Regions from separate parts of the Salinivibrio sp. IB282 genome, predicted to be linked through region 1. Evidence: predicted binding sites of a transcription regulator. Region 1 holds the regulator's gene; the other holds the start of a gene.
The links. Region 1 encodes CRP, which controls carbon source genes, mostly activating them, when cyclic AMP is high. Its sites were predicted from a motif close to TGTGANNNNNNTCACA; they were not measured.

Region 1 (9,067 bases):
CATCAACCGGCCTACCACCTGACCAAAGCGACCAAAACCGGCAATGATCACGCGCGCATCGGCCTGCTCAAACTGCCCTTGTGGTGGCGCTTCTTCAGGCTCATTAAACGTGCGAGCAAACCAGCGTTGTTGAAGCGTCAGCATTAAAGGCGTGGTCATCATCGACAAGCTCACCACCACCAACAAAAACGCGTTTAACTCTTGGTCAAGTAAGCCCTGGCTACGCGCTGCATTGAAAATAACAAACGCAAACTCTCCCCCTTGGCTGAGTAATACCGCCATTTGACTGCGCGCTTTTGGCACCACCCCAAAGGCACGCGCCAAGCCATAAAGCAGCAAGGTCTTCACCAAGATCAACGCCGCGACCGCTCCCAGTATGGCCAGTGGGTAGTCGAGCAATAGACCGAGATCAACGGTCATTCCCACTGCAATAAAGAACAGCCCAAGCAACAAACCTTTAAAAGGCTCAATCGCGGTTTCTAATTCATGACGGTATTCACTTTCCGCAAGCAATACGCCCGCAAGAAACGCCCCCAGCGCCATCGATAGGCCTAACGCTTGCATCGCCAGGGCAATCCCGATCACCAAGGCCAGCGAGGTCACTGTAAATAGCTCGGTGACGCCGCTCATGGCCACTAAACGAAACAGCGGACGCAGAAGGAAATGACCGCCCACCAGCAAAATACCAATGCCGACAAACATCCATAATACGTCGAGCCAACTGCCAGCACTGCCACCGGCCAACGCTGGGATCACAGCCAGTATCGGGATCACGGCGATATCTTGAAATAATAAAACGGCAAATCCAGATTGTCCGGTTTCGCTGCGCATTAAACGTTGGTCTTCGATGATTTTCATCGCAATCGCGGTAGAAGAAAGCGCCAGCCCCGCCCCGATCACCACGCCTTGTGGCAACGTGAGCCCAGCGAAGATACTTAATGACCCTATCACGATCCCGGTCAGCACCACTTGGCTACCACCAAGGCCGATAATAGGGCGCCACATTTTCAATAGCTTTTTAGGGTTAAGCTCCAAGCCAATCAGAAAAAGCAGCAGCACCACGCCAAATTCGGCAAAATGGAGAATCGCATCCACATCACGGACCAGGCCCAGCCCCCAGGGCCCGATCACTATGCCTGCCAGCAAATAGCCAAGCACCGAGCCCATACCCAAGCGCTGGGCAAGAGGAACCGCAATCACCGCCGCCAATAAAAAAACAAAGGCCACCGATAAGAGGTTGTTATCCATCCTCGCCTCCTTGGTGCGCCAATGGGTCAGCGAGCCAATCGGCATAAATCTCAGCAAACGCTTCGCGATCGGCATCGCCAACGCGGCGCGCCCAGTGCAAGACCAACGGTGGGATCCAATCCATCCGACATAATGAGGCGGTTAACTCAAAAGGCTGCAGTAGCTCGGCCATCGAATATTTGTTGTAACCTTGTTGACTAAACGCTTCGGCCGCTCCCCCGGTGGTCACCACAAAGCGGCAGGTTTTACCGGCCAACGCATCCCCGCCTTGCCCATGTGCAAACCCTTTCCCGAGCACCACATCTATCCACTCTTTCAACAGCGCCGGACAGGAATACATTTGCAGTGGATGCTGAAAGACCAACACATCGGCGTCAGTGACCAACGCGCGCTCATGATGGACGTCCACCACAAAATCCGGGTAGGCGGCGTAAATATCGTGCACGCTGACATGGGCCAGCGGCGTAATGGCCTCAATTAAACGACGATTGGCAACGGATTCATCGGGGTCGGGGTGAGCAAAAATCACCAGTACCTTGGGAAGAGAGGGGCTTTCAGCCTTATCTCGGGGCATAGGCTTCCTTGTCTTATGATTATGGTCAGAACGCAATCTGTTCATTTATTCCGTGTTTTTAACTTTAACACACAAACATGCCCCGTCTGTGTCTGACCAGTGGGATGACGCGGTAGAATTTGGCAATCCCGGTATCAAGCTGGTATAACGACCGCGCGACAATGCGCACCCATCAACCCGAGACAGACTGAGAAATCATGATTCGCTTCTCCGATATTCAACTGCTTCGAGGGGGTAAGCCCCTGCTTGACCACACTTCTGCCACTATCTCACCGGGCGACAAAGTCGGTCTGGTGGGCAAAAATGGCTGTGGCAAATCGAGTCTGTTTGCCTTGCTGCGCCATCAATTATCGTTGGATGCCGGCCATTGTGACTACCCGAGTCAGTGGCAGGTAGCATGGGTGGCGCAAGAAACCCCCGCGCTCGACAAAAGCGCGCTCGAGTACGTGATTGATGGCGACAGCGAATACCGCGCGCTACAGCAAGCCCTACGCGACGCCGAAGCCCGTGATGACGGTAACGCGGTGGCGATGTTACACGATAAATTGGATGCCATTGGTGGTTATACCATTGAAGCGCGTGCGGCCAGCTTATTAGATGGTTTGGGCTTTAGCCAACCACAAATCCACTGGTCACTCACCCAGTTCTCAGGTGGCTGGCGAATGCGGCTGAACTTAGCACAAGCGCTATTATGTCGCTCTGATCTATTGTTGCTCGATGAACCCACTAACCACCTAGATCTCGATGCGGTCATGTGGCTAGAAAAATGGCTACAGCAATATCCAGGTACCTTGGTGTTGATCTCTCACGACCGGGATTTCTTGGATCCTGTTGTCAATCGCATCATTCACATCGAGCATCAACAGCTCAATGAATACACGGGTAATTATTCCGACTTTGAGCAAATGCGCGCGCAAAAATTGGCCCAACAACAGGCGCAGTACGAAAAGCAACAAAAGCAAATTGCCCACATGCAATCGTATATCGATCGCTTTCGTTACAAAGCCACCAAGGCCCGCCAAGCGCAAAGCCGGATCAAAGCCCTTGAGCGGATGGAGAAGGTATTGCCCGCGCAATACGATAACCCGTTTAGTTTTACCTTCTTCACGCCGGACGCCTTACCCACCCCCATTTTAATGATGGACAAAGTGGCGGCGGGTTATGATAAGACACCTATTATTGAAAACATTCGCCTTAACCTGGTACCGGGGGCACGCATTGGCTTGCTGGGGCGCAATGGGGCGGGTAAGTCGACCCTGATTAAACTCCTCGCGGGCAGCTTACCCGCCATGGCCGGTGAATTAACCTATTCACAAGGGGTGAAAATTGGCTACTTTGCCCAACACCAACTCGATACGTTGCGCATCGACGATACGCCACTTCAGCACCTAAACCGGTTAGCCCCCACCACCGCTGAGCAAACCTTACGTGATTTTCTCGGCCGGTTTGGCTTTCAAGGCGACAAGGCGCTCGAGCCCATCGGGCCCTTCTCTGGAGGCGAAAAAGCCCGCTTGGTGCTCGCCTTATTGGTATGGCAAAAACCGAACTTACTGTTACTCGATGAGCCAACCAACCATCTGGACTTGGATATGCGCCAAGCGCTGACACTCGCCTTGCAGTCTTACGAGGGTGCGATGGTGATTGTCAGTCACGATCGCTTCTTGCTGCGCGCCACCACCGATGACTTGTATTTGGTCGACAATGGCGCAGTGCTACCCTTTGATGGAGACTTGAACGATTATCACCGTTGGCTGACCGATCAACAGCGCGCTGATCGCGCTGAGAGCAAAAAACAAGCGGCCGCGGAGAAAACGGCGCCGCAACAAACACAGGTGGATCGTAAAGCACAAAAACGCCGCGATGCCGAGTTACGTAAGCAAACCGCGCCTTTGCGGAAAAAAATTGACAATCTCGACACACAGATAGAACAACTCTCTGCCATTATCTCTGACGCAGAAAATCAGTTGGCGGACCCCGAGATTTACCACAGTGATAATAAGGCGCGGCTCACGGCGCAATTGCAACGTCAAGCGGATGCTAAATCGACGCTCGAAGAGGTGGAACAAGAATGGATGGAGCGACAAGAAGAGCTGGAAGCCCTGGAGGCGACATTCAATCAGGACTAACCCCTGGGATGGCGAATCCCGCCGACCTGTGGCAGTTTTGTTTACATCATTATGGCAAGCCCGAGGTAAAGCAAGCTTGCCTCAGGCTGCAAGACGAGCACCAAGGCAACGTGAATCTTGCCTTGTTACTCGCCTGGATTGAACAACACGGCTATGGGCTTGCGCCCGAGAGCCTCACACAACTGAAGCATGCGTTAAGCCGCTCTGAGCATTTGCTTATTGCCTATCGTCACCTTCGGCGAGAGTTGAAGCCGCGGGTCGGCAGTGGGCAGTACAAAAAAATGCTCAACTTTGAGCTCAGTTTAGAAAAATTCCAACAGCAAGATTTAGTCGATGCCCTCAATCGTCAAACCTGGCTCACGGACACCGCCTCTCCTCTCGCCTACTATTGCCGTCAGCTGTCACCATCAGCACGCAACCTATATACATCACTGAAGGTGACGCCCGCCGAGGAAGAGGGAAGCAACCATGATGACACCGTTTAAACCCATTCCCAGCGCGCGGAACGCGCACTTACAAACCTTGTTGCCTCGCTTTTTGCGTCGAGCCCCGCTTTTCACCCCTCGCTGGCAGCAATTTGATCTGCCTGATGGCGATTTTGTCGATCTGGCATGGACACATCAGCCGCAGCCTGGACAGCCGATTGTTGTTTTATTCCATGGCTTAGCAGGCAGTTTCGACAGCCCCTATGCCAACGGCTTGCTCGCGGCCTTCCAACGCCAAGGTTGGTGCGGCGTGGTGATGCACTTTCGCAGCTGCAGTGGCCGCCTTAATCGTGCCGCGCGAACCTATCACTCGGGAGAAACCCAGGACGCGCGTGCCTTCTTCACCCATTTACGTCAAACCTATCCAAAGAGTCAAATTGGCGCAGTCGGGGTCTCTTTGGGGGGGAACATGCTGGTGCGTTACCTGGCGGACTATCACGATGATCCCATCGTGGCCTGTGGTTGCGCCGTGTCGCCGCCACTTGACCTTGCCGCTTGCTCGATGCGTATCCAACAAGGCTTTTCCCGTATTTATCAAGCCTATTTGTTGCGCTCGATGCGCCAAACCCTAGCGGAAAAACTCACACGTCATCAGCAAGTGGGCCGATGGCACGCGGGGGAGCGCCCGACGATAAAAACCTTGTTCGAGTTTGACCAAACCGTGACTGCCCCGCTTCATGGCTTTGACGATGCGCACCATTATTATCACGCCTGTAGCGGCCTTTCCGTGCTTAATACCATTAAGACACCGTTGGCCATCATTCATGCCAAAGACGATCCTTTTATGACCGACGCGGTGATCCCAACCTCCCCATTACCCGCGAACATTGACTATCAACTCACTGAGCATGGCGGCCATGTTGGCTTTGTCGCCGGTAGTTGGCGCCAACCTCAGTTTTGGCTTGAGCAAGCGGTGCCTGGCTGGCTCGCCGCTTATTTGCCGCATGAGTCACTGAGTAAGTCGGCGCGTTAGCACCGTCAAAGGAAGCAAAGAGAACCACTGCATTGACTGGTATGATCGGGTAAAATGCGAGCTAATTCACAACATTCACATCAGGCATCCGAGGATGCCATCCTGAGATCACTAAAAGGTGATGTAGTATGATGGTTCCATGGCAGTCGATTCCTGACGAGACGCTGACAGCGTTAATCGAGCACTTTGTGTTACGGGAAGGAACCGATTATGGTGAGCAAGAAGTCAGCTTTGCACAAAAAGTGGATGATGTTCGCCAACAATTGCAATCCGGGGACGCCGTGATTGTATATTCCGAGTTGCACGAGACAGTGGATATTCGTCGTAAAACAGCACTCGGCTCTTAGCATCGCAGTACACGCCGTATCGCGATACAAATTCAGACTGAATGACAGGGCGCGTCATGTCGGCTAAACATCCTATTATTGCGGTCACCGGCTCATCAGGAGCCGGTACCACCACCACCTCGGAAGCCTTCCGAAAGATGTTCCAGATGATGAACATCAAAGCGGCCTGGCTAGAAGGGGATAGCTTTCATCGCTTTACCCGTCCTGAAATGGACGTCGAGATCCGTAAAGCACGTGAACAAGGCAAACATATCAGCTACTTTGGCCCCACGGCCAACGATTTCCCGCGGCTAGAGCAGTTTTTCCGTGAGTATGGTGAGCAAGGCACCGGGAAATATCGCCGCTATTTACATACCTTTGATGAAGCGGTGCCCTATAACCAAATGCCTGGCACCTTCACGCCATGGCAAGACTTAGCCGACAATACCAATGTATTGTTTTACGAGGGACTGCACGGCGGAGTGGTCGATGGTGATGTCAATGTTGCACAGCATGTCGATCTCTTGATTGGAATGGTGCCGATCGTCAACCTAGAGTGGATTCAAAAATTTGTCCGCGATACGCGCGATAGAGGCCACTCTCGTGAGGCGGTGACCGACTCGATTGTGCGCTCAATGGATGATTACCTGCACTACATCACCCCGCAGTTTTCTCGCACCCATATCAACTTTCAACGCGTGCCGACGGTAGATACCTCAAACCCATTAAATGCCAAAGGTATCCCGTCTTTGGATGAAAGTTTTGTGGTGATCCGCTTTCGTGGAATGAAAAACGTCGACTTCCCTTATCTGTTGCAAATGATCACCGGGTCGTTTATGTCACGGCATAACACCTTAGTGGTACCGGGAGGAAAAATGGGCTTTGCGATGGAATTGATCATCCGTCCATTGATCCAACAATTGATAGAAAAAGGCAAGATTGGCTAAGGCGTAGCGCATCCATGATGTATTACTTCTCAAGCCGTGATCTTAGCCACGTTTTTGCCAGATTTTTAGGCGGTTGGCCTAGATCAAAATCAAGAAATCACCAACAAAAAAAGATACACTCTTGTTAACATACAGTGAGCTTGTAGCCCGCGTTCAGACTTCGTATTCTGTGCAATGATCTGATGGGTTACCCCTCAGACAAAGATAGGACGTTGTTGCCGGGCAACACATGCAGAGGAAATAAGTTATATGGTTCCAGGAAAACCTCAAACAGACCCTACACTCGAGTGGTTCCTTTCACATTGTCATATTCATAAGTATCCGTCTAAAAGCACGCTTATCCATGCAGGTGAGAAGGCGGAGACCTTGTATTACATCGTGAAAGGGTCTGTGGCCGTACTGATCAAAGATGAAGAAGGCAAGGAAATGATCCTGTCTTACCTTAACCAAGGTGACTTCATTGGTGAGCTCGGACTTTTCGAAGAAGACCAAGAGCGCACTGCTTGGGTGCGCGCTAAATCACCGTGTGAAGTGGCAGAGATTTCATTTAAGAAGTTCCGCCAGCTCATTCAAGTGAATCCTGACATCTTAATGCGCCTGTCTTCACAAATGGCGCGTCGTTTGCAGGTAACGAGCCAAAAGGTCGGGGATCTCGCCTTCCTGGACGTCACAGGCCGCATCGCGCAAACCTTGTTGAACTTGGCTAAACAGCCGGATGCCATGACACACCCTGACGGTATGCAAATTAAGATCACTCGTCAGGAAATTGGCCAAATCGTCGGCTGTTCGCGTGAAACCGTGGGACGTATCCTCAAAATGCTGGAAGAGCAAAACCTCATTTCCGCACACGGTAAAACCATCGTGGTATACGGCACACGCTAATTGCGCCGCTCTCTGTATCACCAACCGACGCCCTGGCGTCGGTTTTTTTATCTCCGCTTTCTGGCAAGCGTCTGGATAACTTCTACACTCAAAACGATATGGTTAACATAAAACTAACAAGGTATCGTTTATGAAAAAACTCATGGTTTCTCTCACCGCCTTGGCGCTCTCTGTGCTTTCAGCCCATGCCGTGTCCAATACCACAATTGTGCACCCCGAGCCACGCGCTGGGTCGGCGCTTGATCTCTATGCCATTGAGCTGATTGAGTTTCTTGCCGAAAAATCAGGAGAGCCTGTCACCTTGCAAGCTTTTGACGGCCAAATTGGCTCTCAGTCTCGTAAGGTGGAAATGCTCAAGCAAGGCAAGCTCACTATCGACTGGCTGGGTGCCGACCGCACGCTGGAATCTGAACTGATCCCCATTCGCTATCCCGTGTTTCGTGGTCTACTCGGCCATCGCCTGTTTATTACCAACCAAACCACAGAGCCCCAACTCGCTCAGATAAGTAGCGCGGGTGATTTGCAGTCTCTTACCATGATTCAGGGACAGGGCTGGGCCGACGTCAAGGTGCTCAACTCAGCGGGATTTCGCGTACGCGAAATATCGAGCTTTGAAAATATTTTCAAAGTGGTTGATACAGGTCGTGCTGATCTCTTCCCGCGTGCCTTGATTGAGCCTTTTAGTGAATTAGCCGAGCGGCCACAATACGGTAATCTGTTAGTTGACCCGCACCTGATGCTGATCTATCGCTTCCCGATGTTCCTGTTTGTGTCTCCGCAACATGCTGACGTCGCCGACATGTTGAATGGTGCTTTTGAAGCGGCATACCAAGACGGATCATTTATTGAGTTTTTCAACAACGCTCCGCTGGTCAAAGAAACGTTTGAAAAAGCCAACATTGATGAACGCACCGTGATCCGGGTCGATAACCCGCATTTAAGCAACGAAACACAAGCGATTCCAGACACGTATTGGCTCGATATCGAGGCTGAATAGACGATAAAAAAGGGAGCATAGCATACGCTCCCTTTTCCCTATGATGTCGATTAAGCGATGTGTGGCGCACTAATGGGTGCTTTCAAAGATTTTGTCTGCCGAGGCAGCCACAAAACCTTGGTAAAGCTCACCATTGGGCAGAACATAACGCTTAGCAAACTCATAAAAACCACCCGGGATGGTTTGCGTGTCATCAGAAAAAGCAACTGGCACGCGATCCGCCATGGTGGAGGATTGCTCCAGATACACCGACGCGTCACCTTTGACTTCCCCGCCTGACTCGTTAATCGCAAAGCCATTGTCGCGCAATTGGTTATTCACCGAGAGGCAATCATCATGCGCATTCAGCTGATTCACACTCACGGTAAAATGGTTGGCACCATAACCGTGTGCCGCCACCCAAGACGCATATTCACTCTCTTCGGCAAGTGTTTGATAGGTTGCCCAGTCAAGATCCCACAAGCGACCCTGATGGAGAAAGTCACTGCCTGTGAGTGACGACGCATCAA
Region 2 (11,392 bases), on a different contig from region 1:
AAATGAAAAAGAGACCAAAGCGCGTTTGTCGATTGAGCCTGATCCTCAGGTGTTAGCGATGTTAGCGCGATTGGAATTGTCACCTCAGCGGTACCGAGCGGCGTTATCGGTTCAGGAAGGCGTGCCGATAGAGATCGCGACACTGACCCCAGCACAGTTAAAAGCCTGGCAGCGTCTCGAGCGTGCAGACGTAGATGTCAAGCCAGTGAGGCGAACGAAGGAGTAAACGTCAGATAACAGCATGAAAACGGCGCATGGCGTAGCGCCGTTTTGTTTATTCAATGCGTCGTCGGTGCTTAAGTCGATACGCTACTTGGTATACGACTGCGCCATATTATCAATGCGCTTGTTAGCACGTTTGGCTTCGTCATAGGCCATTTGAGAGGTATCTTTGGTATCACTCACGTCGCTTTTCATCATAGAAACGTCGTTAGAGAGCGCATCGACTTTCGCGGATAAATCATCAACACTTTGTTGTAGTGCGGTGTTGCTAGTACAGCCGACGAGCAACACGGTTGAAGCTATTGCTGCTAGCGCCATTGGACGGATTTTCATAGAGAACCTCGCTATTGTTGTTGGAGATAGCAATCACGTCAAAAGGGTCACGCGCAAGCGCGACTACCTTTTACCATAGACGCTGGTAGGGGATTTTGCTGCTGAATCCTCAACTTGGCGGCCATACCTTGACACAGTTAACATTTAACGCGCTGTTCGACCCATCCATCGAGACACGTTAAAGACTATTCGTGGTGATGATTTCCTTCATCGCTATGGTGCTGCATACCATCCATGACTGATTTCACTGGGATCTGCTTGGTCAGTGAATGACCGTCTGCAGTGTTTAAGGTCAACGAAATGTGCTCGCCTACTTTGAGTGGCTGGGTAAGATCAAATAGCATCACATGCAGGCCTCCTGGCTTTAATGTGACTTGCTCGCCTTCAGGCACCAAGATTTGCGCAATTTGTCGCATTTCCATCATGCCATCTACCATGGCATGCTCATGCAACTCTACCCGTTTCGCCGCCGGTGTACTCGCACTCACCACCCGTTTTAGCACCTTGCTTTGATTATCGAGCACCATGAAAGCGGCGCTATTTGGTGCGCCAGGTGCAGTGGCACGCGCGTAGGCATCATGAATAAAAAACTCACCATGGGCATGCACCAATGGGGCAACCATAAAAGCGATAGCGGCAATAAAAGATTTGAATGATGTCATTGTTATTCCTTGTTTTGACCAGTCACCCGTTCAATCGCTGCGATCAGCATCTCAGGGTTTAAGGTGTGAGGGACTTTCTCTACGAGTTCACCGTTCGGTGAGAGAAAATAAAAAAAGGAGCTATGGTCAACGGCATAGTCCATGGCGGAGTCTTCCAGCTCGGTGATGCGATATAAAACTCCGTAACGGTTTGCCAGCTGGGCGATTTGTGCTTCTGAACCACTGACGCCGGTGATGGCCGGATGGAAAAAATGGGCATACTCCGCGGCTTTTTCGCTGGTATCACGCTTTGGGTCGAGGGTGATAAAGACTGGCGACACCGCGTTTCGTGTCGACTCAGGGAGCGATTTTAACGCAGCAGATAGTACGGCGAGCGAGGTGGGACAAACATCAGGACAATGGGTATAACCGAAGTAAACAATGCGCGGACGTGGGTCATCGGTATTGTAAAGGTTAAACGGTTGCCCTTGTGATTGTAATGCACCCGCTTGTGCCTGCTTTTGTGACGTTTGATAGTGATCAAATAGCGCGCGGGCACCCAAGCCAAAACAAACGGCAATAATGGCGACAAGCCAAGCTTTCTTACTCATAGTCGCTCCATGCTTACTTTAATGGGGAATAGCGTGTTTGCATCATCATTAAGTGTAATGGTTCCCGCCCAGGTCATGCTGTCTTCAGTGCAAACGGGCAGCATCAATTGCCCTTGGTAAGTCAGTTTATCGGTTTGTTTAAGCACCAGCCGATATTCCCCCATATTCATTTCGACGCCTTGGAGCTTCACGAGCAAGGTATCCGTGTTAAGCGCCTGGGGGGCGGTTACCGTGAGGGTATTGGCGTGTAGTGGATGAACCACTGGATTGCCTAAGTGGGCTTGATAACCCTTGTATTGGCACGTTTGCTGATTTAGCGAACAGTAGGCGGCTGGCGCGACGGTTGAACTCGAAGCGGTCGAGAAAAAGCCAGATAGCCAAGAGGGAAGAAAAAAAGCCATCACTGCCAGCATTAAGAGACCGACAGTGATAAACAATGGGCGACTCACGGGTGATTGTGAGGGTGATATATGCATTATTTAGTCCTGCTTAGGCGAGAAACGCTCCAGCAATAATACCAGCACAAAGCCACCTATCATGGCAATGATGGCCAAGCTAACTTGTGCCGGGTGTCCCACGATTGCCTCGTACGCGCCCGGTAGAAGGTTATCTTGCATCAGAGGCACTTGCTCACCGGATGAGTTGGTACGCCATGTAAGCGTGTGTTTCCACGGCCAGATTTTACCTAGCGTGCCCAACATCAGGCCGGTCAGAAACGCGAGCGTTAGCGCGTAGTAGCGGCGCAGCAGCCATGACAACAGGTGCGAAAAGGTCAATAAGCCAGTCACCGCGCCCACCGCAAATAATCCCAGTAAGCCAAACTGCGTTTGATGAACCGCATCTAGGATCGGACTGTACATTCCCAGCAACAGCAGAATAAAACTGCCAGAGATCCCAGGCAAAATCATAGCGCAAATCGCGATGGCGCCGGCGAGAAAGACGGTGAGCGGCGAGGCGGTGAGCTGCAACGGGTTCGCAATAGTAATCCAATAGGCAAACCCGATCCCTAGCAGTGCGGCGAGAACGGTTTTAGGCCTTATTCTGGGGGCGGGCAATTGTTTGGCAATATGCAACGCTGAAGCGATGATCAAGCCAAAGAAAAACGACCACAGTGGGATCGGGTGATGGGTGAGCATCCAGCTTATCCCTTTGGCCAAACTGGCAATACTGGTCAGAATGCCGGCTAAGAGCACACAAAGAAAGGTGCCGTTGATATGGTGCCAGACGGCCTTGAACCCTTCCTTGCGCCAGAGTGTAAAAAGGCGCGGCGTGATACGCCGAATACTCTCAAGTAACTGGGTGTAGATACCAGTAATAAATGCGATGGTGCCGCCAGAGACACCAGGAACCACATCTGCAGCCCCCATCGCCATGCCTTTAAGGTAAGTTGAGACCAGGTTCTTGATCATAATGCTATTCATCGATAAAAAGCTAAGGGCTGCATTATACCGAGATGAATCGTCAGTGATAGGCCTGCTTATACTAGGACGACTAGTCGTCTTCGCCATTTAAATTTTGAAGAGCATCAGCTAGTGCCCTCACGCGTTCATTCGTTTGATCGACAAGGCGACGAATTTCGGCTGCAGACTCTCCAGAGCGTTGTGCCAATTGTCGTACTTCATCGGCGACCACGGCAAAACCTCGGCCCGACTCACCGGCCCGAGCTGCTTCAATAGCTGCGTTGAGCGCAAGTAAGTTTGTCTGTTCGGCGATGCCGTTTATTACACCAATAATTTGTTGTATTTCGCTGCTAGATGCTTCGACTTTTGTCATTTCCTTCTCCGTTACATCAACAGCTTGGGCTCTATTGGTCACATCAATACCGTAGGAGACGAGGTACACAGGGTTCCCTTCGGAGTCAAAAATGGGGGCGACGACAGTATCGAAACGGCGTTCGCTTCCGTCTGCAGCTGTAAACGGCAGTACTTCTTTTATTTGTTTACCCGAGAGCACATCGCTAAATGTCGGTTCTCCGAGCTTATTCTTGAGGTTGTTGCTTAGAATTTCTGAGTTCGACGATGTTTCTGCGCGTAAGTGGTCAAGCATGTACGAATTAAACGAATCAGGTGTACCGTCAAGACTCCACTGCATAATGCCGTTGCTGACACTGATCGCATCAAATCGACGTTCTGCCTCAAGTGATCGTTGTTTCGCTTCGGTGATATCAGCTTGAATAGAAATAAAGCTAGATAACTGTCCGTTATCATCAAAAATTGGATTGATAGAGACAGATATCCAATAGGCATCACCGTGTTTGTTATAATTAAGGAGCTCGTCGTAAAAGGGTTCGCGATTTTTTAGTTTTTGTGAGATTTTCGCGACAGTTTCGGTGTTAGTTCCTGGCCCTTGAAGCATGGTACCTGGTTTTTTGCCGCGCATTTCCGACATTGTATAACCTGTAAGTTTTTCAAACCCTTGGTTAACATAACGGGTATAGCCGTCAGCATCGGTAATGATGACTGAGTTATCTGTCTCATTTGCTACCATCGACAGCATTTTGAATTCTTCCCGACGCTCAACTTCCTCTGTGACGTCTTTGACAAACGCGGTGTACTGAATCTCGTCATCAAGTTCTATTTTAGATATTGAGAAACTTCCCCAACGGTTTTCACCATTTTTACGTACGAAAGGGACTTCGCGGGTGGAGCCCACAATTTTGTTGATACCGGTTCTTCGGTTTCGATTGACTAATTCATCATGCTCATGACGGTGTTGTTCAGGCACCAACATTTTTACGTTATGGCCTAGCATTTCGTCCCGAGAGTATCCCCACATTTGCTCAGCAGATTTATTAGCAAAGGTGATGCAGTTACGGCCATCGATAGTCACGACTGCATCTAGAGCTTGCTCGAGGGTTTGATGAACAATCTCTTGAGCTTGTTTTTGTGAAGAGATATCGTGAACAAATGCGGTGTAAGTAGATTTTCCAGCATGTTTAATATGGTTTAACGAGATGTTCACCCATACACGAGTTCTATCTTTTCTTTCTAACTGTACATCGCGAGATGTTCCGACGATGCGATTTTCTTGGGTCGTACGGTGATGATTAATGAACCCGTCATGACTGCCCCGAATTTCTTCTGGAACCAGCATTTTGACGTTGTGACCTAATACTTCATTGCGTTGATAACCCCACAGCGATTCAGCAGCATCGTTGAAATAGATAACATCATTTTTTTCGTCGATGGTCACGATAGCGTGTATCGACTGATCCAGTGTTTTTTTATAACGTCCATCAACGACCAAATCTTTTAACATTCACTTATTCCTTATTGACCGCTCACACTCCTCGGTGACTATTGATGAGTGTGATGTCAGTTCCAATTAGAGAGAAATACCGTATCACATCCTGTACTCGGGTGTTGAGTGAACCGATCAGCGTTTATGCCAATAGCAACACAAAAAACGAGGAAATACTGTCAAAGCGTATTCAAGCGTTGATATCACTATAAATAACGCGAGCGCGGGCCAGAAAACTCGTGTATTTAACGGCTTTTTAAAGGAAGGCTAGGTTGATGATGATGGCGTTAAGCCTGTATGTCCGGGCGGCAAGTGGAGTGGGGGAGCCGGACTCCCCCAAATGATGGTTAAGGCTGTTGAGGTTTCTCGAACACGGCGACGGACCAAGCGGGTACAGTGAGTTTGCCGTTGGTCACTTGAGCGGGCTGTTGGTTATACGCTATCGAGCCGTTGCCCGCATTGGCTTGCAAGCTGTGAAGCTGATAGCCGGTGGCGTCGATGTTGGCAAAGTCATTGACCGCCGCGCCTGAGGCATTGATCGCGACGATAATCCCGTCACGCGTTGCATCCATCGTGCTGTCGAGCAGACTGCCACTGTTATCAATTTTCATCACAATTAGCCCTGAAATTTGTGAGGCGCCTGTATTGTGAAAGCTGACACGTTGGTTGATCACGCTGCCTTGGCCCAGATTGAACAGCCCTGACGACGTACGCAGCGCCACCAGCTCATTAAAGTAGCTGTCCATGTTGCTGATTGCCTGTGGCGTTGGTTTGGCCTCGTTGTTGTGGTTGGCAATCACGGTTTCAATCATCGGCCAGTTGTAGCCGTCTTTATCTTCACGCGGCAGCCCTTGATCCCACTGCGTGGTTTGTTGGGTAAAGTCGACGCGGTTATACCAATCGCCCGAATCATATGAGTCACGCTGCATGGATTTTGAACGAAGCATCTCGCTGCCCATGTGAATAAAAGGCACCCCTTGTCCCAACAGTGCAGTGGAGAGTGACACGGCCTGGGCACGGACGCGTGTCGCGAGCGGCATGGCGTAAGGGAATTTGTATTGATTGTTATCCCACAAGGTTTGGTTGTCGTGCTTGGAGACATAGTTTTGGATCTCCCAAGCATCTTGTGCGTAGCCAGCCGGTTGACCGTTGTAATCGACCTCGTCGCCTCGGACCGTATCTCCATTGGCAATTTGTAACTGAAAATCTTTTAAATTACCCGCCATACCCAAACGGACTAAATCGGCGTTATGCAGGGCACTGGCTCTTTCCCCGTTGCTTTGCTGTTGCAGATCATTGGGCGCGACCCATTGACCATTACCAAAGCCTTGGTTTTTACGCAGGTACTCGCCGCCATCGAATGGACCGCCGCCACGAACCGCATCACGAAGTCGGTCAGAAAACGAACCAATACCTGTGCCGGCCAGGTTTGCTTGGGTGGCTTGGACAAACTGGCGATCGTTGGCGACTTCTTCCAACCTTCACCATGATAGTCGCGATGGCAACCGATGCGCCGAGCGGTTGCAAAAAGTGAGTGCGCTTCATTGATTATTCCTCATGTGTCAATACTGAGGCGCAGCATACTGAAGGGCGACACCTACCATGCGTGATCGGGTTAAAACTCAGCGTGTTATGGCAGAAAAGATGATGAAATTCAGTAAAGTATCACGAAAAGTAGGGGGAGAGCGAAAGACCACTACGCCCCCGAAAAGTCTGGGGGCGTAGGCATAGATGACTAGTTACCCATAAGCTGAAGGAGGTTTTCGGCGGTGACGACCGCTTCTTTACGGTTAGCAATATTGAGCTTTTGGTAAAGGTTACGGATATGGGTTTTGATGGTGGTACCGGCGACATCCAGTTCATGAGCAATTTGCTCGTTACTAAACCCGGAATAAATCAAGCCGAGCACTTGCCATTCGCGTTGCGTCAGGGAGCTGGTTCGCACCAGCTCTGGCACGTTAGGGTGCTTGACCAGTTTTTCGACAAAGGCTTCATCAAAGTGGGTGGAGCGTGAGCGCTGATGGCTGGCGATTTCTTTTAATAGCTGCTGTGCCCGGTGGCGCTCTAATGCGCCGAGCGCATGTTGTTCAATCAACGCGTGCAGCAATGATGAGAGCGCATCACCTTCGATTAAAAAGTTACCCATCATCCCGGTTTGATTGGTTAGGATCAGGGCATCTTGCAAGAGACTTTTGGCGTATTCCGTCTCTTGCACTTTACTGGCGAGCACGGCCTCGACGATGAGATTGCGGTTTTTATCCGTCACTAAGTTGGCCCGGTTCGCTTCGCGGCGCAGAAAATCGACCGCTTGACGTGCTTGATCATACTGACCCAAATGCAGGTGCGCGCGGGCAATGTTTCGCCACTGAAGCTGGCTAAAGTGGTTGCAGGCGGTCGCGGGGCGAACGGCTTGATGTAACCACTCATCCATATTGGTCAGTTCGTTTTTGGCGTGCCAATAGAGCAATAGCGAGAGTGACGCGTTAGCGGTCCAATCAACATGATAAACAGACTCTCGTAGAAGGTGCTCTATGTGCTCAATGCTTTTGGCCGCTTTATCTAACTCACCGCGACTAACAGCCACGCGCGCGAGCATAGAGTAGCTATGCAAATGCTTGCTCGGCGGTTGGTTTTCCAAAACCTGTAGCCCCTTATACGCACAGGCTTCAGCTTCATCCAGTCGGTTCCAACACCAGAGTATTTGGGCGCGAAGCCGTAGAGCAAATTCATGTAAAGGAACTTGGTGCAATTGCTGATCTTCAATGAGCTGATCGGCGCTGTCGAGCAACTCAAACGCGGCTTGCACATAGCCTTGTGCCAGGAGAATTTCACTTTGCTGTAAAATGGCCCACAGCGCTTGGTGATATACCTGATGCTGGCGCGCTAACTTTTCCGTTTGTTGCATCATGGATAAAGCGCGATCCAGTTCGCCGAGCACATGATTCACCTCGCCAACCACGGAAGTCGCGACAATACGTCCTCGGTAATTGGCGCTATCGAGTTGCTCGAGTGCTTTTTCTGCCAGCTGCATCGCTTGCTCAGGCTCATTCGCATTAATGGCTACTTGGGCAAGCAGGGCATTGGCATTGCCTTGGTAATCAATATCCAGTGGAATGTCGCGGGCTTGATACGCCTTTTCGGCACTGGCCAATAACTCGCCAACTTCGTGATACCTGTGTTGGCTTTGTGCTAACCAAGCACGCAGTAAGCTCAAATTGGGGTATTGGTATAAAAGCTCATCACTGAGCTTGATAATCGCGGATGCGAGTGTGGATAGTTCGCCACGATTGAACATACGCCAGCCGTGTTGATTGAGAATATCGGCCAGCAACGCATCGTCTTTGGCATAGCGTGCGTGGCGCAAGGCTTGATGAGGGGACTGCAGCTTTAGCCAAGCCAGTGCCGCGTGTCGATGCAAGGTTTGTTGCTGGTGGGGGATCCTGGCTTGGCGCTCGTGGGCCAAAAACTCCGCGAATAAATGGTGAAACCGGAACCAATTGTTATCCCCCTCCAGCGCATAGATAAACAAACCATAGCGATTCAGTGACTCAAGCATGCCCAGGGCGTCTTCTCGCTCGGTCAAGGCGAAAACCAGTTCATCATTGAACATTTCTAACACTGAGACTTTCATCAGAAACTGACGTGTCTCCGTGTCAAGCAAGTCGAAGACTTCTTCCGCTAGATAGTCCCAAAGATGGGCATGGTTAAATTCTGCACACGAGGCGGCGCTTTGCATTAGCGTGCGTTTTTGGTGCTGCGCTTGAATGGCGATCAGTTGCAGCGCGGATGGCCAACCTTCGACGTAGGTACATAAGGCATTCGCGGTCGATTCATCGACGCCATCGTCGATACGTTGGTTGAAAAACCGGGTTGTCTCTTCGTTATCGAACGCGAGAAGCTCGTTGCCTATCTCGATCATCAGGTCTCGCACGCGTAAGTTCGCGGTGCCCAGTGGTGGGTTAGCGCGTGACGTCACCACTAACGTGAGGTTCTCTGGCATGTGCTTGATGAAAAAGCGCATCGCTTCATGGATTTCTTCGTTATCAACCAGTTGATAGTCGTCCAGCACCAAATAGCTGGTGGCGTGAAATCCGGCCAGTTCGGCAAAAACATCAGACAAGAGCGCACGAAGTGATGAGAATTGGCGTTTTTCCGCCAGTTTTATCGTATTAGCGCAGCCTTCTTGGGTGGCTTGGTGCAACGCTTGTAATAAATAGTTTATGAAGCGAAAGCTGTCGTTATCACTGTCATCAATGCTAAACCAACCGACATTGGGTTGATCGGCGAGCCACTGGGCAGCCATGGTGGTTTTGCCATAACCGGCCGGAGAGCGAAACAGCACCAGCTTATAGTGGGGGGCTTGTTGTAAAATATCGAGCACACGCGGGCGCAATATCGCGTTATAAAGCCGTCCAGGCCGAGTCAGCTTTGATGGGATCCACATAAGACACTGTCCTTCACTACAAATGCGGTGCGTCATCTTTGGTGCGCACCTCTGTCCTGATTGCAGTGTATGTAACTTCAAAGACACAAACTATGATCTATCCCTGATCTCTTAACGGGTGCCCTAATTTAGTGCAACTACGCCTTATAATTGTGATAAATGTCACTCAATTGCCTTTTTCTTGGCTTTTTTTATCGTCGGTGTACACATTCATGTTGGTTTGTCAGGGTTTAATTTGCGCTAGCGCACAAAAATCACCAAAAGCTAGACGGTTTTTTTCATCGCCGGCTTAGACAGGCTTTTGTCTCATAGCGTGATGAAGATCACCAGTCAGTGGGCTGTGCTTCATTTTGATGAGAGCCCGCTCACTGTTGATGTGTGACCTGGCTCTCTACGCCCTGTGGTCTCCTCCTTTGATGAGAACGACGTGGGAGGATGTTTGCCGTGCTCGGGTTGGGCAGGATGACTAACCATCAAGGTTTCATTCCATTATCGAGAGCAACGACATGACACCAAAACAGCAACATGCGTTTGATAAAAGTGCGTTTAAAATCAGTATGGTTCAACACTTAACCCAGCTAGGTCACGCACCAGATACTGCTCAACTGCGTGATTGGTACCTCGCGCTTGGCCGCGCATTAGCCGAACACACGACGAGTGACTTGGTGGCCACTGAACACGATCAAGCCATTAAACAAGCGAAAAGTGTTAACTATTTATCCCTCGAGTTTTTGATTGGTCGTTTAACCGGGAACAACCTGATTAGCATGGGCTTGTACGATGCTATCGCCGATGCCGTGAGTGAGCTTGGGCTTGGGTTAACGGATTTACTCGAACAAGAGCGTGATCCGTCTCTGGGTAATGGCGGCTTGGGACGTCTGGCGGCCTGTTTTATGGACTCTTTGGCGGCACAGCAGTATCCGGCAGTGGGTTACGGATTACATTATGAATATGGGCTTTTCCGTCAGTCTTTTCATGAAGGGGCGCAGCAAGAGGCTCCTGATGCATGGCGCGAACCGGAAGGCTACCCATGGGAACTGGTACGTCCTGAATTATCCCAAATTATCGGCTTTTATGGTCATGTTGAGGTCGTTGAAGAAGCAGGGCATACCTATCGCCAATGGGTGCCAAGCTTGAAAATCCAGGCAATGCCTTGGGACTTACCCATTGTCGGTTACCAAAGTAACACCGTTTATCCATTGCGTTTGTGGGAAGGTCGAGCACTGACACCGTTCGCGCTTGATGCTTTTAATGCGGGCGAGTATACCCATGCGCAGCAAGCAGATATTGATGCGGGTAACCTGTCTAAAGTCCTTTACCCCAACGATAACCATGATTCGGGCAAGACGCTGCGCTTGATGCAGCAGTACTTCCACAGTGCCGCCTCGGTCGCAGATATCCTCCGTCGTCACCTAGAGGCAGGTCATGCTCTAGCGGCGTTGCCAGAGTATGAAACCATTCAATTAAACGACACCCACCCCACCATCGCGATTCCTGAGCTGATGCGCGTATTGCTGGATGATTATCGTCTGGGCTGGGATGAGGCGTGGTCAATCGCCAGTCGTACTTTTGCTTACACTAACCACACCTTACTGCCCGAAGCGCTGGAAACCTGGAGTGAGGCGTTGATTGCGCGCTTGCTGCCGCGTCATATGGAGATCATTTTTGAGATTAACCATCGCTTCATGCAAGAGGTAGAAGCGAAGTGGCCCGGCGATGTGGCGAAAAAGCAGGTGTTGTCAGTGATTGACGACAAAGGTGAGCGCATGGTGCGTATGGCGAATCTTTGTGTGGTTGGCTCTTATGCGGTAAATGGCGTTGCGGCGTTGCACTCTCAGTTAGTTAAGCGTGATTTATTCCCAGAATTTGATGCGCTATATCCGGGCCGCATTCAAAATGTG

Region 2: malT (HTH-type transcriptional regulator MalT) is a predicted target of CRP. The motif match lies at 9,643-9,658, and genes of this name have one in related genera.

The regions. Positions count from the first base shown of each region.
Region 1 covers NZ_MUET01000043.1:5,586-14,652, forward strand. Annotated here, with positions in the region: gene kefB (glutathione-regulated potassium-efflux system protein KefB) at 1-1,248, opposite strand, end outside; gene kefG (glutathione-regulated potassium-efflux system ancillary protein KefG) at 1,241-1,822, opposite strand; gene BZG14_RS09940 (ABC transporter ATP-binding protein) at 2,020-3,948, shown strand; gene BZG14_RS09945 (TIGR02444 family protein) at 3,957-4,433, shown strand; gene BZG14_RS09950 (hydrolase) at 4,417-5,406, shown strand; gene BZG14_RS09955 (YheU family protein) at 5,535-5,753, shown strand; gene BZG14_RS09960 (phosphoribulokinase) at 5,810-6,679, shown strand; gene crp (cAMP-activated global transcriptional regulator CRP) at 6,929-7,561, shown strand; gene BZG14_RS09970 (hypothetical protein) at 7,692-8,558, shown strand; gene BZG14_RS09975 (DUF1338 domain-containing protein) at 8,628-9,067, opposite strand, start outside.
Region 2 covers NZ_MUET01000021.1:5,111-16,502, reverse strand. Annotated here, with positions in the region: gene BZG14_RS06620 (L,D-transpeptidase family protein) at 1-226, shown strand, start outside; gene BZG14_RS06615 (Lpp/OprI family alanine-zipper lipoprotein) at 310-555, opposite strand; gene BZG14_RS06610 (copper chaperone PCu(A)C) at 741-1,217, opposite strand; gene BZG14_RS06605 (SCO family protein) at 1,220-1,807, opposite strand; gene BZG14_RS06600 (hypothetical protein) at 1,804-2,283, opposite strand; gene BZG14_RS06595 (DUF368 domain-containing protein) at 2,287-3,216, opposite strand; partial or broken gene BZG14_RS16000 (PAS domain S-box protein) at 3,386-5,065, opposite strand; partial or broken gene BZG14_RS06585 (alpha-1,6-glucosidase domain-containing protein) at 5,395-6,572, opposite strand; gene malT (HTH-type transcriptional regulator MalT) at 6,783-9,491, opposite strand; gene BZG14_RS06575 (glycogen/starch/alpha-glucan phosphorylase) at 9,998-11,392, shown strand, end outside.